One region of the Rhizorhabdus wittichii genome, then DNA from elsewhere that is predicted to be linked to it. Evidence: predicted binding sites of a transcription regulator. Region 1 holds the regulator's gene; each other region holds the start of a gene.
The links. The regulator LexA, encoded in region 1, represses DNA repair genes until DNA is damaged. The targets are predictions, from matches to a motif close to GTTCCNCNCTTGTTCT.

Region 1 (6,549 bases):
GATCGCGTCGATCGCCTCCTGGGTCGATCGCGCCCGGTCGGTATCCTCGATGCGGAGCAGGAACTTGCCGCCATGGTGGCGGGCGAACAGCCAGTTGAACAGGGCGGTGCGGGCGCCGCCGATGTGCAGGAAGCCCGTCGGCGACGGGGCGAAACGGGTGACGACGGTCTGCTTTTCCATGCTTGCGCCCACGCGCGCTTTCTCCAAGATCGGGCCCGATGGCCTGCGATGTCGATGCGCCCCGTAAAGCATTTTCCCGCCGGGTCAAACCGGCGGACGGGCCAACCGCTGCGAATCGGCGGTGGCGTCCGGCGACATGCTGAAAGCCGGGCTTTTCCGGGCGCCGCCGCCGATCGGGTCCGCCGTCCGCCCGGCGATCGGCCATAGGATCGCCGCGCGACTCGAAGCCTGGCTGGAGGCGGAGCGGGACCAGGTCGCGCTGTGGCTGCCGGTCGCGCTCGGCGGCGGCATCGCCTTGTGGCTGGTGCTGCCCGACCGGAACGGCTGGTTCGCGGCGCTGGCGCTTCTCGCCGGGATCGCGCTGTGCGGGGTCGCCCTCGGTGTCGGGCGGCGGGCCGGACGGATGCTGCTGGTCGGGGCGCTGGCGGCGATCGCCGGGCTGCTGCTGGTCTGGGCACGCGCCGACTGGGTCGCCGCGCCGCGCATCGACCGGCCGGTGGTGACCGAGGTCGCGGGCCGGATCGAGGCGGTCGAGCGGATGCCCGCGCGCGAGCTGACCCGGCTGACGATCGCGCCCGATGCCGGCCTGCTGCTGCCGCACCGCATCCGGCTCAACGTCGACCAGGCCGATCTGGAGCGGCCGGTCGCGGCCGGCGGGCGCATCCGGGTGCGCGCCCGGCTGATGCCGCCCGCGCCGCCGGCGGTGCCCGGCGCCTATGATTTCGCGCGCGCCGCCTGGTTCCAGGGGATCGGCGCGACCGGCAAGGCGCTCGACCCGCCCGGGATCGTGCCGGCCGGCGACGGGCGCGGCCCGCTCGACTGGCTCGCTGATCGCCGCGCCCGCCTGTCGGAGCATATCGAGGCGCGGGTGACGGGGATGAGTGCCGGGGGCATCGCCGCCTCGCTCGCGACCGGCGACCAGGGCGCGATCGCCGAGGAGGATGCCGAGGCGCTGCGCCGGTCGGGGCTCGCGCACCTGCTGTCGGTGTCGGGGCTGCACGTCTCGGCGGTGGTCGGCGGCGTGCTGCTGCTCGCCCTGCGGCTGCTCGCGCTCAGCCCGGCGCTGGCGCTGCGCGCGCCGCTGCTGCTGATCGCGGCGGGCGCCGGGGCGCTGGCAGGTATCGCCTATACATTATTGTCGGGCGCGCAGGTGCCGACGATCCGGTCGTGCGTCGCCGCGCTGCTGGTGCTGGCCGGGATCGCGATGGGGCGCGAGGCGCTGACCCTGCGGCTGGTCGCGACGGGCGCGCTGGTCGTGCTGCTGTTCTGGCCCGAGGCGCTGGCGGGGCCGAGCTTCCAGCTCAGCTTCGCGGCGGTGACCGCGCTGGTCGCGACGCTCGACCATCCGCGCGTCGCCGCCTTCGCCGCGCGTCGCGACGAGGGGGCGGCGGCGCGGTTCGGCCGGGGCCTGGCGGTGCTGCTGCTGTCGGGGCTGGTGATCGAGGTCGCGCTCGCGCCGATCGCGCTGTTCCATTTCCACAAGTCGGGCTTCTACGGCGCGCTCGCCAACATGGTCGCGATCCCGCTCACCACCTTCGTGATCATGCCGCTGGAGGCGCTGGCGCTGCTGCTCGACATCGCCGGGATCGGCGCGCCGGCCTGGTGGCTGGTGTCGCAGGCGCTCGCGCTGCTGCTGTGGATCGCGCGGACCGTCGCGGCGGCGCCCGGCGCGGTGGCGATGCTGCCGACCATGGCGTGGGGTGCCTTCACGCTGATGGCGGCGGGCGGATTGTGGCTGGCGCTGTGGCGGACGCGGGCGCGGCGCTGGGGGCTGCTGCCCGTCGCGGCGGGCGCGCTATGGGCGCTGCTGTCGCCGACGCCCGACCTGCTGGTGACGGGTGACGGCCGCCACGTCGCCTTCGTCCTCGGCGATGGCCGGGTCGCGCTGCTGCGCGATCGCGCGGGCGACTATATCCGCGGCGTGCTCGGCGAGGCGGCGGGCGTCGATGCCGAAGCGCTGCCGGTCGATGCGCTGATGCAGGCGCGCTGCTCGGCCGATCTCTGCATCACCGATATCCAACGCGGTGGGCGGCGCTGGCGCATCCTCGCGACGCGCAGCCCCTATCGGCTCGACTGGACCCGGCTGTCGCGAGCCTGCGCCGCCGCCGACATCGCGATCAGCGAACGCCGCCTGCCGCGCGGCTGCACGCCGCGCTGGCTCAAGATCGACCGCCCGCTGCTGGCGCGGACCGGCGGCCTCGCCATTGACCTCGATCGCGGTGCGGTCGACAGCGTGGCGGCGGCGGTCGGCCGCCACCCCTGGTCGACCTTCCGGATGTAAGGGAGCAACAATGGTCGAGATCCGCACCGCGCGCCTGCTGCTTCGAGCCGTTCGTCCGAGCGACCTGGACGATCTGCACGCGGTGCTGAGCGACCGGACGGCAATGCGTTATTGGTCGAGCCTGCCCCATGCATCGATCGACGACACCCGTGCCTGGCTGGATGACATGATCGCGATTCCGCCCGCGGAGGGCGAGGATTTCGTGATCGAACATGCGGGAAGGGTGATCGGCAAGGCCGGGCTCTACCGCTTTCCCGAGATCGGTTTCATCCTGCGGCCCGACCATTGGGGTTTGGGGCTCGCCGCCGAGGCGCTGACGCCGCTGATCGGGCGGGCGTTCGACGTCCATGGGTTGGAGCGGATCGTCGCCGACGTCGATCCGCGCAATGTCGGATCGCTGAACTTGCTCAGGCGGCTGAATTTCGCGGAAAACGGCTTCGCCGAGCGAACCTGGCTGGTCGGCGAGGAGTGGTGCGACAGCATCTACCTGTCGCTGGAGCGGCCAAACCCCACCTAACCGTCATGCCAGCCTGTACTGGCATGACGAGGAGAGGGTGGATGACGTCGACAATCAGTAGCGCCGCAACAGGCCGGCGAGCTTGCCCTGGATGCGGACCTGGTCGGGCTTGTAGCGCTGCGGGTCATAGGCGCGGTTGGCCGGGTCGAGCCGGATCATCGCGCCCTCGCGGCGGAAATATTTGAGCGTCGCCTCGGCATCGGCGATCAGCGCGACGACGATCTCGCCGTCGCGGGCCGTCTCGGCGCGGCGGATCAGCGCATAGTCGCCGTCGAGGATGCCGGCCTCGACCATCGAATCCCCGGCCACCTCGAGCGCATAATGCTCGCCCGGGCCGAGCAGCGCGGCGGGCACCGACAGGCTGCTCTGCCCTTCCAGCGCCTCGATCGGCAGGCCGGCGGCGATGCGGCCGTGCAGCGGAATCTCCAGCACATTCTCGTTGGCAGCCTGCGGGACGGCCGGCGCGGCGGCCTTCGCCTTGCCCGACGCGGCGGCGGTCGGCTTGGCGGTTGCCGTCTCGGGCATGCGCAGCACCTCCAGCGCGCGGGCGCGGTTGGGCAGGCGGCGGATGAAATTGCGTTCCTCGAGCGCGCTGATCAGGCGGTGGACGCCCGACTTCGACTTGAGGTCGAGCGCCTCCTTCATCTCCTCGAACGAGGGGGACACGCCGGTCTGCAACAGCCGGTCGTTGATGAAGCACAGCAGTTCATGTTGCTTGCGGGTCAGCATGGCAAATGCCCTCGTCGGGAACGGACGGAGAACATTTAGGCAACTGGCCGGAATCTGTCAAGCGATCGGTAAAACCGGCACCTCGGCGCCTTCGTCGAGGCCGGGCGAGTCCGGCGGGCGGACGATCAGCAGCGCCGCGTCGACCAGCGCCGACAGCCCCGCGCTGTCCTGTCCCGACAACGGCACCGCGCGGCCGCCGGCCCAGCGTCCGCGGAAATATTCGGCCCGGTCCCGCGTCGCCGCCAGCGGCGCGCCGAGCCGCGCGACGACCGGCTCCGGCACCGGGTTCGCCGCGCCGAGCAGGTGCGCGATCAGCGGCTTGAGGAACAGGGTCGCGGTGACGAAGGCCGACACCGGATTGCCGGGCAGGCCGAGTATGATCGTGTCGCCGAGCGTGCCGATCATCACCGGCTTGCCCGGCTTCATCCGCACCTTCCAGACATCGATCCGCGCGCCCGCCTTCTCCAGCGCCGGCAGCACCAGGTCATGGTCGCCGACCGAGGCGCCCCCGGTCGTGACGATGATGTCGGCGCCCGCCGCCATCGCCGTGAAGGCGGCGGCGATCGCGTCGAGATCGTCGCGGACGATGCCATGGTCCTGCACCGCGCAGGCCTCTCCCCGCAGCAGCGCCGCCAGCATCGGGCCGTTGGAGGCGGGGAGCAGCGCCCCCGGCGTCGGCGCGCCCGGCGCGACCAGCTCGTTGCCGGTCGACAGCAGCGCAATGCGCGGCCGACGGTGGACGGCGACCGCGCCATGGCCGCCGCTCGCCGCCAGCGCGATCGCCGCCGCGCCGATCGGCGCGCCCTCGGGGATCAGCAGGCCGCCCTCGGCGAAGTCGCCGCCGCGCCGGCGGATGTGCGCGCCGATCCGGGGCGGCCCCTCGCCCGTCATGGCCAGCCGGTCGCCGTCGCGCGCGGCCTCCTCCTGGACCAGGATCACGTCGGCGCCCTCGGGCACCGGCGCGCCGGTGAAGATGCGCGCGGCTTCGCCCGGCGCCAGCGCGCGGCCGAGCCCGCCGCCCGCCGCGCTCTCGCCGACCACGGTCCACGGGCCCGGCCGTTCGGCGAAGCGGATCGCATAGCCGTCCATCGCCGACAGGTCGGCGGCGGGCTGGGTGCGGCGGGCGCGGATGTCGGCGGCGGCGAAGCGGCCGGCGGCATCGAACAGCGGCACCGTCTCGATCGCCAGCGGCGCCTTCAGCGCGAGCATGCGGGCCTGCGCCTCGGCGACCGCGATCAGGGCCATCAGGCGTCCCCGACCTTCCAGTCGCCCGACTTGCCGCCGGTCTTGGACAGCAGGCGGACGCCCTCGATCCGCATTCCCCGGTCGAGCGCCTTGGCCATGTCGTAGACGGTCAGCAGCGCGGCGGTGACGGCGGTCAGCGCCTCCATCTCGATGCCGGTGGTGTAGGTGGTGGCGACGGTCGCGGTGGCGCGGATGCCGTCGGCCTCGATCGCGAGGTCGAGGGTGACGCCCGAGATCGGCAGCGGATGGCAGAGCGGGATCAGATCGGCGGTCTTCTTCGCCGCCATGATCCCGGCGACGCGCGCGACCGCGAGCACGTCGCCCTTCTTGACCGATCCGGCGCGGATCGCGTCGAGCGCCGCCGCGCCGATCAGGATGCGGCCCTCGGCCACCGCCTCGCGCTTCGTCTCCGCCTTGGCCGACACGTCGACCATGCGGGCGGCGCCCTCGGCGTCGATATGGGTGAGCTTCGGGCTCATGCCCCGGTCAGCAGCCTGCGCGTCGCCGCGGCGAGGTCGTCCTGCCGCATCAGCGATTCCCCGACCAGGAAGCAGCCCACGCCATGCTCGGCCATGGCGTCGAGGTCGGCCTTGGAGCCGAGCCCGCTCTCGGCGACGAAGGTGCAGCCCGCGGGCGCGTGGCCGACCAGCTCGTAGGTGCGGGCGAAGTCGATGGTGAAGTCGCGCAGGTCGCGGTTGTTGACGCCGATCAGCCGCGAGTGCAGTCGCAACGCCCGGTCGAACTCGTCGGCGTCGTGGACCTCGACCAGCGCGTCCATGCCATGCTCGATCGCTGCGGCCTCGATCTCGGCCATCTGGCCGTCGTCGAGCGCGGCGACGATGATCAGGATCGCGTCGGCGCCCAGCGCGCGGGCCTCGGTCACCTGCCAGGGATCGACGATGAAGTCCTTGCGCAGCGCCGGCAGCGCGCAGGCGGCGCGCGCCTGCACCAGATAGTCGTCATGGCCCTGGAAATAGGGCATGTCGGTGAGCACCGACAGGCAGGCCGCCCCCGCTGCCTGATAGGCGCGGGCATGGGCGGGCGGATCGAAATCGGGACGGATCAGCCCCTTGGACGGCGACGCCTTCTTGATCTCGGCGATCAGGCCGTAGCCGCCCTCGGCCACCTTGCGGTCGAGCGCGGCGCGGAAGCCGCGCGGCGCGTCGGCGGCCTTGGCCCGCGCCGTCAGCTCGGCGAAGGAGGTCTCCGCCTTGCGGCGGGCGACATGATCGCGCTTGGCGTCGCAGATCTCGGTCAGCTTGTTGCTCATCGCCCGGCGGCATAGCGGCAGGCGCCACATAGGTAAACGGGAGAGGCCATGACCACCGACCATCTGTTCGTCGTCACCGGCGGCCCCGGATCGGGCAAGAGCAGCCTGATCGCGGCGCTGGCGGCGGCCGGCCATGCGACCATGCCGGAGGCGGGCCGCGCGATCATCCAGGACCAGGTCGCGATCGGCGGCGACGCGCTGCCCTGGGCCGACCGGGCGGCATTCGCCGATCTGATGCTGGGCTGGGAGCTGCGCTCGCACCGCGAGGCGCGGGCGATGGCGGGGCCGGTGATCCTCGATCGCGGAATTCCCGACGTGATCGGCTAT
Region 2 (6,549 bases), 280 kb from region 1:
CCTGCCGGCGAAGCGGACCCTCGACCAGTTGGGCGTCGCGCGGCGGACCTTCTACCGATGGTATGATCGCTATCTCGAAGGCGGCCCCGAGGCGCTGGAGGATCGTCCTTCCGCGCCGAGCCGGGTCTGGAACCGCCTCCCCGGCGCCATTCAGGACCAGATCGTCGAGATGGCACTGGAGCAGTCCGATCTGTCGCCCCGCGAACTGGCGGTGCGCTTCACCGATGAGAAGGACTATTTCGTCTCGGAATCAACGGTCTACCGCCTGCTCAAGGCGCATGACCTGATCACCAGCCCGGCCTTCGTCGTGGTCAAGGCGGCCGACGAGTTCCATCGCAAGACCAGCCGCCCGAACGAGATGTGGCAGACCGATTTCACCTACTTCAAGATCATCGGCTGGGGATGGATGTACCTCTCCACCGTGCTCGACGATTTCTCGCGCTACATCATCGCCTGGAAGCTGTGCACCACGATGCGGGCCGAGGACGTGACCGACACGCTGCAACTCGCGCTCGAAGCCTCAGGCTGCGACCACGCCACCGTCAGGCACAAACCAAAGCTGCTCAGCGACAACGGACCGAGCTACATCGCCGGCGAACTCGCCGACTGGATCAAAGCCCATGACATGAGCCATGTTCGCGGCGCTCCGCTACATCCCCAGACCCAGGGCAAGATCGAGCGCTGGCACCAGACCCTGAAAAACCGCATCCTGCTGGAGCACTACTTCCTGCCTGGCGATCTCGAACGGCAGGTCGAGGCCTTCGTCGAGCATTATAACCATCGCCGCTATCACGAGAGCCTCGACAACGTGACACCGGCCGACGCCTATTTCGGCAGGGCCGCCGCCATTATCGAACGGAGGAAACGCATCAAGCGAAAGACCATCGAACAGCGACGCTTGCTTCACCGCAAGCTCGCCGCCTAAACATCAACCCCAGACGAGGCCCGATCTCCTCTTCTCTGCGCAACCATCTGCGCCAAATGTCCCGACGACGGACAGTATCCCTTCGGCTTCGAGCTCATCGGCCAGTTCTCGAACTGATTTCAGCTCAGCATGTCGGGTGAAAATATGCCGGACAATCTCTGCTTCCTCCTCATTGATGAGGAGCTTTCGTTCATGGACGTCATAGCCGAGGGGCACGGTGCCGCCCATGAACATGCCTTTCTTCTTCGATGCGGCAATCTTGTCGCGGATGCGCTCGCCGGTTACCTCGCGCTCGAACTGGGCAAAGGAGAGAAGGACGTTGAGCGTAAGCCTGCCCATGCTGGTGGTGGTGTTGAAGGCTTGGGTGACAGAAACGAAGCTGGCGCCGTGGCGATCCATGACCTCGACGATGCGGGCGAAATCAGGCAAAGCGCGGGTAAGTCGGTCGATCTTGTAGATCACGATGACCTGGATCCGACCGCTCTCGACGTCGGCCAACAGGCGCTTGAGGGCAGGGCGCTCCATCGTCCCACCGGAATAGCCGCCGTCGTCATAGAGGGTGGGGTCGAGCTGCCACCCCTCATGGATCTGACTGGCGACATAAGCGGCGCAAGCCTCGCGCTGGGCGTTGAGGCTGTTGAAAGCCTGATCGAGCCCTTCGTCGGTCGACTTCCGGGTATAGACGGCACAACGAACCTGTCGGATGCTGGTAGAGTTTGCTGAGAGAGTCTTTGGTCCACGCTTAGCCACGAGCCGATGCTCCTCTCGATGGGGGAGCGGGTCGTCGCTTCAGGCCGAAGAAGCGAGGCCCCGACCAATGAGCGCCCGTGATTTCGCGCGCTATGTGGGACAGCGACGCGAAACGCTGGCCATTGAAGCTGAAGCCGTCCGCATCGACCATGACAGTGTGGAGTTTGCCGTTCCACTCACGCAGAAGGCGCGATCCCGGCTTCAGCCGGATTTCGGGCTCAGGGAGCGGCGTGACCCCCTCGGTGACAATGTCGAGCATACGCTGGGCCTGCGCCGGTAGACCGCCCAACTGCTGCTCCTGCAGCCGATATGCTAAGACCCGGCAGAGTAATGATGGCGGTATGTCGGGTGCCTCCTCTTTGAAGGTGGAGAACCACTCCTCGCGGAGCTGCGCCGGCGACATCGTCGCCAGCGCAGCCAGACCCTGGTCGAGCTTGCTGTTCATCAGTCCGCCTTCGTGATGCGGTAGACGCTACCCTTCGGGGTCGTCGTCCGGTCGATCGCATAGCCCTTCTTACGCAGGCCGCTCAGCATCGCGCGTGCCGAGTGCGCAAGCCAGCCGGTCGCTTCCATGATCTGGTCGAGCGATGCCCCCGACTTTCGGTTCAGCATCTGGACCACTTTGGCCTGCTTGCCGCCCGACCTCGTTGCGACTGGGGCGGCAGCGGGTGGCGGTACCATCTTTGTCGTCGGCTTCTTTATCGTCTTACGACCGCTCCGGATCGGCTTCATCTCGGGATGGTCGGGTGCGGGGTCGTTGATATCGACCGTCTCGCGGCCGGCGTCATTGATGACGGCGCCGAACATATGCTCGTCATCAGCACGCCAGCTCATCTTCGGATCGCTGACTTCGAACTCGTCCGCCTGGCCCCGGCCGATGATAATACCGACCGCGTCGCGGATATGGATGTCGTACTGAGCGATATGGGCCGGTGCCGGCAGGATGAACCCGCCTTCGGTTTTCGCAGCAGAGGTCAGGAGGATGAGCTGCAGGTCTTCGAGATCGGGCTTGAGAGCCATGAGGTGGTTCCTTTTTCAAGGAGCGGCACCAGCGCCGCTTCCACCACCTGAAGCCCGGCGGATCAGCCTGCCGGGTTAACGTTGCGGGCTATCGGCGCCCGCGATTCACAAGATGACCAATGCTCCGTTCCGACCAACAGTCGAGCGAATAGTGCATTGGCAAAGCTGGATTTCTCATTCTTTCAGGGCGGCAGCGATCATCGCAGCCAAGGTCTCTTCGGCCCGACTGCGAACTGCTGGGTCTTTCGAGACAAGGTCCTGTCGAAGCCATTCTGGGGCGTGTTGAACTGCGCGGGCGATCTTGGCGCCGGGGTCATCTCTTGTCATCGCCTTGCATGTGAGGTGTCGGGTGAGCGTCCGCAACCGCTATGTCAGCTTTGCGCCCTTATTCCGTTGAAAAACTCGGCTGCGGGAGCGTTTGGGGTGTGCTCGGCGACGGATGCGAGCGACGTTCCGCGCCGTTCAGGCCAGTGCCGGCCTCGCCATGGGGATGATCTTGGCCATTTTCCGCAGGTTTTGGGCTGCGGCGGCTAGGTGGAACTCGTCCCTTGCGCTATTTGGACCGCGCAGGCGCAGGCGATCGAGCTTCAGGATGCGCTTGAGATGGGCGAACAGCATCTCGACCTTCTTCCGCTGGCGGCGTGACACAAGATAGGCGTCGGTGGTGGCGATATCACGGGCCAGGTCGCGCGCACCTTCGTGGATCGATCGGGTGACCTTGCGAGCGGGCATGTTCGGCGTACATTGTTGCCGGAGGGCGCAGCTCTGGCAGTCCTGCTGACGCGCGCGATAGCGGATCGACCCGTCCTTATCGACGCCTTTGCGCGGCGTGCTGAAGTTGCGATTGGAGCGTCGCAGACGGTTGCCGCCCGGGCAGGTATAGCTGTCGTCTTCATGGTCATAGACGAAGTCGGCGCGCTCGAAGCTGCCGTCGTTCCGGGCGGACTTGTCGAAGACCGGTATGTGCGGCTCGATGCTCATCTCCTCGACCAGCCAGGCCAGGTTGGGCGCCGAGCCATAGGCGGTATCGGCCACGAGGCGCTCTGGCCAGATGCCGAAGCGCTCCTGCGTCCGCTCGATCATCCGGCGCTGGGCGGTCACTTCGGCCTGCCGCACCGACGTCGTGGCCTCGACGTCGACGATGACCGCGTGGTCGAGGTCGATCAGATAGTTGGTGCTGTAGGCGTAGAAGGCGGCCTCGCGCGTCGCCGCTGTCCAGCGTGATGCGGGATCAGTAAGGTTGATGCGCTTGGGCGTGACCGGTGTCGCACCCCCGAACGCTGCATCGTCGAGCACGTCCAGATACTCAGCGACAGCGCGGCCGACCGCTTCAGGCGGCAGGCCTTGTCCACCCGGCACCGACCGCTGGCGCTGCACATCAGCCCGGATGAGGCTGGCATCGACCGCGAAGCCCTCGCCGCCAACCAGTCCGTGGGCGATGCAGCGCGCGACCGTCATTTCGAACAATTGCCGCAGCAGGTCGCTATCGCGGAAGCGGCCATGCTGGTTCTTCGAGAAGGTCGAGTGATCGGGCACATCGCCTTCCAGACCCAGGCGGCAGAACCAGCGATAGGCGAGATTGAGATGGACCTCGTCGCACAGCCGCCGCTCGGAGCGGATGCCCATGCAGTATCCGATGATCAGCATCCGGATCATCAACTCCGGATCGATCGAGGGCCGCCCTGTCTCGCTGTAGAAAGGCCGCAGGTGCTCCCGGATATCCGACAGGTCCACGAACCGGTCGATCGAGCGTAGCAGATGATCCGGCGGCACATGCCGCTCCAGGCTGAAACTGTAGAATAGCCCGTCCTGCGCTACCGTCCGCTCGCCCATCATCGGCTCGTCTCCGCTAACCCAAGACGATTGAATCAGGACACCAACGCTACTTCAAGATCGAGTTTTTCAACGGAATACGCCCAACGTCAGACGTTGAGGACCGTGAGCGGTGATTCCGAAAGCCGCCGTTCGTTTCTGGCGTTCTCCGCGCTGGCGCGAATGACCGAGGCTGGAGGGCAGAGCCGTCATTTCCGCCGACGTCGCCAAATGCCGGCTTGTGCCAACAGCCGAAATTTACCGTTTGGCCGCATCGGCTTTGTTTAGACGAGCGAGGCTCCGCTTCGAACCCGCTCACCTGAAGCGATTGGGAGAGGGCGACGTGACGACCGATCTTTCCCGGCACGTAAGTCAAGCGTCTGATTCCTCAGCCTCCACCCATCCCGCGATCGAGAAGGGCTGGTCCCACGGCTCCAGCATTCTTGGGAACCTGACGCATCGGCCGGTCTCGCCCGACTCCATCGCATAGGCCGAAGAACTGAAGCGTTCGGGCACCTCGTCTCGGTCCCGCGCGGCAAAAAGGTGGAAGGCGGCGATGGCCCGCTGGCTAGCTTGCGGGACACATTGCCACCGTTCAGCTGCTCGATCGGTCACGCCGAAGTCCGGCAGCATCGGCCGTTATTTTTGCTTACTTTAATTTGTGAGCCTGTCCGAAGATAAATTTGTATACAAATAATGGTGGCCAGTTTAAGGATCGAATCCGAGAGGGAGGGGAGTGGTTTGGCGAAGATCGAGATCGTAGAAGTTGGTCCCCGCGATGGACTCCAGAACGAGTGTGAAGCCGTTTCTACGGCAAATAAGCTCGAATTGATTCAGCGCTCCATTGCGGCGGGCGTGCGCAGGATCGAGGTCACGAGTTTCGTCAATCCGCGTAAGGTGCCCCAAATGGCGGATGCCGAGATGCTTATTGCGCAACTGCCGGATCATGCCGATCTTGTGTACATTGGTTTGGTTTTGAATGACCGGGGTGCCGATCGCGCGCTTAACACCAAGGTGCACGAACTGGGTGCGGTGTGCGTTTCGTCGAACAGCTTCGCCATGCGCAATCAGGGGCAGACGAGCGCAGAATCGCTGCAGGTCGCCCGGGGCATTGTTCGCAGGGCCATAGGAGCGGGGCGGCGGGCTCAGATCACGATCGGCGCTGCTTTTGGTTGTCCGTTCGAGGGGGAGATTCGTCCGGACCATGTGCTGGACATGGCGAAGCGCGCCGCCGACGCCTATCCGAGCGAGATCGTGCTTGCGGATACGATTGGCGTCGCGGTGCCGGGTCAGGTGACCGAGGTGATCGGGATGGTACGCGAGGCAGTCCCGGGCATGCCGGTGCGTTGCCACTTTCACAACACCCGCAACACCGGGCTTGCCAATGTCTGGGCGGCGGTCGAGGCGGGTGCGTCGACAATCGACGCCTCACTGGGCGGGCTTGGGGGGTGTCCCTTCGCGCCGGGCGCAGCAGGCAATGTCCCCACCGAAGACGTACAATATCTGCTTGAGCGCTCAGGTGTGGCGACGGGGCTTCACCTCGGCGGGCTGATCGACGCGAGCCGCTGGTTCTCCGGCGTGATGGGCAAGCAGCTTCCCTCCATGGTCGCCCAGGCTGGCGACTTTCCCCGTGCAGTGTAGCATTCGGAGCATCTGAACATGACTTATCGTCTTGGCGTCGACGTTGGCGGCACCTTCACCGATCTTTTGCTGCTGGAGGAAAAGTCCGGCGCCTTCTGGCGTCACAAGACTCCGTCGACCCCTGCAGACAGCTCGGTCGGCATTCTCAACGGCGTGACGGCGATCTGCGAGAAGGCCGGGATCACCCCCGCCGATGTGGAAGTACTCCTGCACGGTACGACGGTCGCGACCAACGCGGTGTTGGAAGGCAAGGGCGCGCGCGTCGGCCTGATCGCTACCACGGGCTATCGCCAGATCATGCAGATTGCTCGCAGCTATGTGCCGGGCGGGCTGGCCGGCTGGATCATCTGGCCCAAGCCCGAACCGCTGGCGGCGCTGATCGACACGTTTGAGATTGCCGG
Region 3 (6,549 bases), 2.3 Mb from region 1:
TCCAGTTGGGATATCTGGCGGCCGACCATGCCGGCTGGATCGGCAGCAAGATCGACCGTGGCTATGACGTGCGCGCGATCGTCGAGCGGGTGAAGGGTGCCCACCTTGAGGGAGCGACCCTCGGCCTGGTCATTCTGATCAACATGGAAGGCGACGACCCGACGCTCGACGGCGAAGCCAGCCAGCCGTTCGACCCGGCCGAGGCGATCGCGGCTTGATGAAATATCGAGTCGCTTGAATGGCTTAGGCAAGAATTTGATTTTCCTCGGGAAATCGCTATTCTTGCCTCGGCGAGATACGCTGGAACCACCTTGGCCGTTAGCTACGTCGAAGCGGCAATCGATCGGACGGCCGTCCTAGCAGTGGCGACCTACGAGCCAGATCGGTGCAGACAAGGCCAGGGCTCGCCACCCTTCACCATTTATAGCCGTACCAGCGGAAGATCGCCTTTGCCTCGTCTGGGATAGGCGCCTGGGACGGCAGCGGAAATACGGTCAACCCCTTGTCGGCGCCGCCCTCAACGATCGGGTAAAGCGCCTTGGCCGGTCCCAGATCCCAACTCGGCGACACCGTATTTGCCGCCTGATAAAAGGCGCTGGCGACGGTGTCAGCCATTTGCAGACCGGCTAGCTTTTCCGCAGGCACCACCGACCAGTGCGACCGGTCGAGCAGTGCGGGATCGAGGCCCCGGCTGTTGAGGAACAACGTCTTCGCCCGCCGCTGCATCGCCAGCAGATCGATGTAGGCGAAGAAGTGTCGGTAGTCGTGCCCGCCGCGCCTCGCAAACACCACCTTAAGCGGTTCAAGCTGGCCGAGCTCCTGACGCTGCCAGCACGCCGCCCAGTCGGTCACGCGCTCAAGCAAGAGTCGCATGCACCAGTTATAGAACTTCCCGGCCTCGACCATCGAACCGATCCGTTCATTGACGTAATCGCGCATGTTCGTCTTATGAGAGGCGAGCGTGAAGGCCCTGACGGGGCGCGTTGCAAGCGAAGCGCATACCGCTTCGCGCCGCTCTTGACCGATCTTGGCGTAATGGAGCGATCCGGCCTGCCGCGCTTTCGCCTCCAGGCGCATTGCGTCGATCCAGTCCGGTAAGTCGCTATCGCGGCTCGTCCTTACGCAAACTGCCGAGACGCATAACCATTCGTGGCGTGTGGCGGCATATCTCAAGCCGTCGCGCACACCGGGGTCTCCGGCCTCGTCAATGAAAACCGTCAGCGCGGGCATCGCTCGCTGTTATCATCCAGGGCGCCGCCGAGTCGAATCGGCTCCATCATAATGGATGAAAAATAATCTGGGGGCATTTGTGGGGGCAGCTTCAAAACAGCGATCTAACAAGATCGCGGATTTCCGCCACTAAATCGGCTTAGTGTGATGGGCGGCGGACCCACCAGACGCTCTGCCAATTTCCTCATCCTTCCGTCATTCCCGCGAAAGCGGGAATCCATGGACGGCGGATCGCAGGAGGCTGGATGTCCCGTGACCGTGGCTTCCCGCTTTCGCGGGAATGACGACAGGGACGGACGATATGCAAGCCGGACGGCATATCGGCCGCCCACCCTCAGGGAACGAAGATGCTGATGATCTGGCTCGCCATGAGCCACAGAGCGCCCGCGCCGATCAGCGCGGCGACGAGATAGGCATGACCGGGAAAACGCTCGACCATCGACTGCAAATCCTCAACTGGCTTCGGCCCGCCAGATAGGGCCGGCGGTCATGCGGCTCAATCGGTCGGGCCCGGTCGGCGTGATCCTTTCCTTCGATCTTAGTCTAATCGGCGGAGCGGGGCGTGATCGGGGGTGTCGACGGAAACCGTGGTTTTCGGCCGCTTAACCCTTGCGGGTTACCCGCCTTTAAGGCGGGGCGGTTTAGACGAAAGTCGTACGGGACGGCAAAAGGATGGTCCGAATGCACAAGTTCACGAAGCTCCTTCGCGACAGCCGCGGCGCGACCGCCATCGAATATGGCCTCATCGCGGCGCTGATCGCGGTCGCGGCGATCACCGCGATGACGGCGCTGGGCAATCAGCTTTCGACGACGTTCAACAACGTCAGCAACAATATGAAGGCCTCCTAAGCCCGGAGGCTCCTTCCCAACCCGCTTCCGCTGCCCCGGCCGGTGTGTCCCCGGCCGGGGTTTTTTCTGTCGGGAGCGGGGCGGGCGCGCAGATCGGGGCCTTGCCCCGGGGCGCGCCGTTCCCTAACTGTTCGCGAGTGACTCAGGATGCTCCCGTTCCCGAACCCGCCTATCTGCGCGGCCTCAACCCGCCGCAGCGCGAGGCGGTGCTCACCACCGAGGGGCCGGTGCTCGTCCTCGCCGGCGCCGGCACCGGCAAGACGGCGGCGCTGACCGCGCGGCTGGCGCATCTCGTCGCGACGCGGCGGGCCTGGCCGTCCGAGATACTGGCCGTCACCTTCACCAACAAGGCGGCGCGCGAGATGCGCGAGCGGGTCGGCCGGCTGCTCGGCCAGGCGGTCGAGGGGATGCCGTGGCTCGGCACCTTCCACTCGGTCGCCGCGCGGATGCTGCGCCGCCATGCCGAGCTGGTCGGCCTCACCCCCAGCTTCACCATCCTCGACACCGACGACCAGCTCCGCCTGCTCAAGCAGCTTCTCGCGGCCGCCGATCTCGACGAGAAGCGCTGGCCCGCGCGCCAGCTCGCCGGGCTGATCGACCGCTGGAAGAATCGCGGCCTGACCCCGGCGGAGATCGACGCGGGCGAGGCCGAACAGTTCGCCAACGGCCGCGGCGGCGAGCTCTACCAGCAATATCAGGATCGGCTGCGCGCGGTGAACGCCTGCGATTTCGGCGACCTGCTGCTCCACATGCTGACCATATTGAAGACGCACCGCGACGTGCTGGCCGATTATCAGCAGCGCTTCCGCTATGTGATGGTCGACGAATATCAGGACACCAACAGTTCCCAATATCTCTGGCTCCGCCTGATCGCGCAGGAGCGCAAGAACATCTGCTGCGTCGGCGACGACGACCAGTCGATCTATTCGTGGCGCGGCGCCGAGGTGGCGAACATCCTGCGCTTCGAGCGCGATTTCCCCGGCGCGGCGGTGATCCGGCTCGAACAGAATTACCGATCGACCCCGCACATCCTGGCGGCGGCGAGCGGGCTGATCGCGCATAATGGCGGCCGGCTCGGCAAGACGCTGTGGACCGAGGCGGCCGAAGGCGAGAAGGTCCGCATCGTCGGCGTCTGGGACGGCCCCGAGGAGGCGCGCCGCGTCGGCGACGAGATCGAGGCCCACGAGCGCGGCGGCGGCAAGCTCGACGACGTCGCGATCCTGGTCCGCGCCCAGTTCCAGACGCGCGAGTTCGAGGACCGCTTCATCGCGATCGGCATGCCCTACCGCATCGTCGGCGGCTTCCGCTTCTACGAGCGCGCCGAGATCCGCGACGCGCTCGCCTATCTGCGGACTATCAGCCAGCCGGCCGACGACCTCGCCTTCGAACGGATCGTCAACACGCCCAAGCGCGGGCTGGGCGACAAGGCGGTCGCCAAGCTGCACCAGCTCGCCCGCGCCGAGGGGATTCCGCTGGCGCTGGCCGCCGCGCGCATCCTCGGCACCGACGAGCTGACCCCGCAGGCGCGCCGCGCGCTCGGCAACCTCGTCGGCGACATCGCCCGCTGGCGCGACCTGCTGTCGCAACTGTCGCATCCCGAACTGACCCGGCAGGTGCTGGAGGAGTCGGGCTATGTCGCGATGCTCCAGAACGAGAAGTCGACCGAGGCCGAGGGCCGGCTGGAGAATCTCAACGAGCTCGCCCGCGCGATGGAGGACTATGCGACGCTCGGCGACTTCCTCGAACATGTCAGCCTGGTGATGGACAACGACGCCGAGGCGGAGACCGCCAAGGTGACGGTGATGACGATCCACGCCGCCAAGGGGCTGGAGTTCGACACGGTGTTCCTGCCGGGCTGGGAGGAGGGCGTCTTCCCGTCGCAACGGTCGCTCGACGAGGGCGGGCTCGCCAGCCTCGAGGAGGAACGGCGGCTCGGCTATGTCGCCATCACGCGGGCGCGGCGGCGCTGCACGATCATCCACGCCGCCAACCGCCGCATCTACGGCCAGTGGACCTCGTCGATCCCGTCGCGCTTCGTCGCCGAGCTGCCCGACCAGCATGTCGAGGCCGAGACGACCATGTCGGGCGGCGAATCGCTGTGGCGTGCGCAATGGTCCGAACATGCCGATCCCTTCGCCCATGTCGGTCGGTCGCAGGGACGGGGCCCCGGTTGGCAGCGTGCCACCGCGGCGGGCGGCCTCGGCAGCCCGCAGGCGGGGTCGCGCGTGGTCGAGGCGCGCGCCTCGGCAGTCAGCTTCGCCCAGCCGCCGCGCAAGGACATCGCGCTCGGCCAGCGCGTCTTCCACACCAAGTTCGGCTATGGCGCGGTGGCCGAGATCGAGGGCAACAAGCTCGAGATCGACTTCGAGCATGCCGGCCGCAAGCGGGTGCTCGACAGCTTCGTCAGCCCGGCCTGAGAATATATTTCTACCACCTAGGTAGAAATTGTCCGCGCGCCTGCGATGGGCGGTTGCGGGAGGCCCGGCCGACCGCCTAGAGGAACATCATGGCGAAGAGTGCGCATCCCCTCTCGATCCCGGCCTATCGTTCTTATTGGCTGGCCCGTTTCGCCTCGACCCTCGCGCTCAACGGCATGGTCGTGATCATCGGCTGGCAGGTCTACGATGTCGCCCGGCGGACCATGCCCCCGCGCGAGGCGGCATTGCAGCTCGGCCTGATCGGCCTCGTCCAGTTCCTGCCGCTGATGCTGCTGACCCTGGTGACGGGGCTGGTGGCCGACCGGATCGACCGGCGCTGGATCGCGCGCAGCACCGCCGCGCTGGAGATGCTGTGCGCCGCCGCGCTGGCGCTGTTGACCTGGCTCGACCTCATCAACCTGCCGGCGCTGTTCGTGATCGCGGCGCTGCTCGGCGTCGCGCGCGCCTTCGCCGGGCCGGCGCTCCAGGCGCTGGCGCCCAATCTGGTGCCGAAGGCGGTGCTCCCCGCCGCGATCGCGGTCAGCTCCTTCGCCTGGCAGGTCGGGGCGATCGCCGGGCCGCCGCTGGGCGGCTATCTGTACGCGATCCACGCGCCGCTCGCTTATGCGGTCAGCGCCGGCCTGCTCGCCCTCGCCACCGTCATGCTGCTGCGGATCGGGCCGGTGCCGCGCGCCGTCGTCACCGGATCGCAGCACCCGCTGGGGCAGATGCTGGAGGGGATCTCCTACCTCAAGCGCAACCGGCTGGTGCTCGGCGCGATCTCGCTCGACCTGTTCGCGGTGCTGCTCGGCGGCGCGACCGCGATGCTGCCCATCTATGCGCGCGACATCCTCCATGTCGGGACGTCGGGGCTCGGCCATCTTCGCGCGGCGCCGGCGATCGGCGCGGCGGCGGTGGCGATCTGGCTGAGCCGCTGGCCGTTGCACTTCAACGTCGGGCTCAAGCTGCTCGTCGCGGTGGGCGTGTTCGGCGCGGCGACGATCCTGTTCGGCATCTCCTATCGTTTTCCCGATCCGATGGCGCTCTCGCTGGTCTGCCTCGCGCTGCTCGGCGGCGCCGACATGGTCTCGGTCTATGTCCGCCAGACGCTGATCCAGCTCTACACGCCGGACGAGATGCGCGGCCGGGTGGGGGCGGTCTCCACCCTGTTCATCTCGGGATCGAACGAGCTGGGCGAGGCCGAGTCGGGCTTCCTCGCGGCGCTGGTCGGCCCCGTCACGGCGGTCGTCGCGGGCGGCATCGGCACGATCATGGTCGCGGTCTTGTGGGCGCGGCTCTTTCCGGAAATATTGCGGGCGAGGACCTTCGATCCGCCCACGTCGTTCGAAACGGTTCCAGGTCAGGAGAAGGCAGCATGACCAAATACGCATCGATATTGGAGACGATCGGCGGGACGCCGCACGTGCGCGTCAACCGTCTGTTCGGCGACGCCGAGGTGTGGATCAAGTCGGAACGCAACAATCCGGGCGGATCGATCAAGGACCGCATCGCGCTGGCGATGATCGAGGATGCCGAGCGTTCGGGCAAGCTCAAGGCCGGCGGCACGATCATCGAGCCGACCAGCGGCAACACCGGCATCGGCCTGGCGCTGGTCGCGGCGGTCAAGGGCTACAAGCTGATCCTCGTCATGCCGGAGAGCATGTCGGTCGAGCGGCGCCGGCTGATGCTCGCCTATGGCGCGACCTTCGACCTCACCCCGCGCGAGCGGGGTATGAAGGGTGCGATCGAGCGGGCGCTGGAACTGCAGGCGCAGACGCCGGGCGCATGGATTCCGCAGCAGTTCGAGAATCCGGCGAACATCGACGTCCATGTCCGCACCACCGCCGAGGAGATCTACGCCGACTTCAAGGATGCTCCGATCGACGTGCTGATCACCGGCGTCGGCACCGGCGGCCACATCACCGGCGTCGCGCAGGTGCTCAAGCCGCGCTGGCCGGACCTCAAGGTGTTCGCGGTCGAGCCGACCCTGTCGCCGGTCATCTCGGGCGGCCAGCCCGGCCCGCACCCGATCCAGGGCCTCGGCGCCGGCTTC

Region 2: a site for LexA is predicted at 3,072-3,087, ahead of HRJ34_RS29555 (DUF6771 family protein). Genes of this name have one in related genera too.
Region 3: a site for LexA is predicted at 2,198-2,213, ahead of HRJ34_RS00345 (ATP-dependent helicase). Genes of this name have one in related genera too.

The regions. Positions count from the first base shown of each region.
Region 1 is NZ_CP059319.1:3,422,378-3,428,926, reverse strand. Features, by position in the region: gene gltX (glutamate--tRNA ligase) at 1-180, opposite strand, end outside; gene HRJ34_RS16445 (ComEC/Rec2 family competence protein) at 317-2,461, shown strand; gene HRJ34_RS16440 (GNAT family N-acetyltransferase) at 2,472-2,978, shown strand; gene lexA (transcriptional repressor LexA) at 3,033-3,707, opposite strand; gene HRJ34_RS16430 (molybdopterin molybdotransferase MoeA) at 3,765-4,952, opposite strand; gene moaC (cyclic pyranopterin monophosphate synthase MoaC) at 4,952-5,431, opposite strand; gene trpC (indole-3-glycerol phosphate synthase TrpC) at 5,428-6,222, opposite strand; gene HRJ34_RS16415 (AAA family ATPase) at 6,271-6,549, shown strand, end outside.
Region 2 is NZ_CP059319.1:3,699,512-3,706,060, reverse strand. Features, by position in the region: one part of gene HRJ34_RS17725 (IS3 family transposase) at 1-925, shown strand, start outside; gene HRJ34_RS17720 (recombinase family protein) at 929-1,675, opposite strand; gene HRJ34_RS17715 (DUF2924 domain-containing protein) at 1,668-2,120, opposite strand; gene HRJ34_RS29230 (DUF3489 domain-containing protein) at 2,120-2,695, opposite strand; gene HRJ34_RS29555 (DUF6771 family protein) at 2,870-3,022, opposite strand; gene HRJ34_RS17705 (transposase) at 3,158-4,531, opposite strand; gene HRJ34_RS17700 (hydroxymethylglutaryl-CoA lyase) at 5,204-6,148, shown strand; gene HRJ34_RS17695 (hydantoinase/oxoprolinase family protein) at 6,167-6,549, shown strand, end outside.
Region 3 is NZ_CP059319.1:42,506-49,054, forward strand. Features, by position in the region: gene HRJ34_RS00330 (HIRAN domain-containing protein) at 1-218, shown strand, start outside; gene HRJ34_RS00335 (DUF3800 domain-containing protein) at 415-1,230, opposite strand; gene HRJ34_RS00340 (Flp family type IVb pilin) at 1,912-2,079, shown strand; gene HRJ34_RS00345 (ATP-dependent helicase) at 2,217-4,496, shown strand; gene HRJ34_RS00350 (MFS transporter) at 4,586-5,875, shown strand; gene cysK (cysteine synthase A) at 5,872-6,549, shown strand, end outside.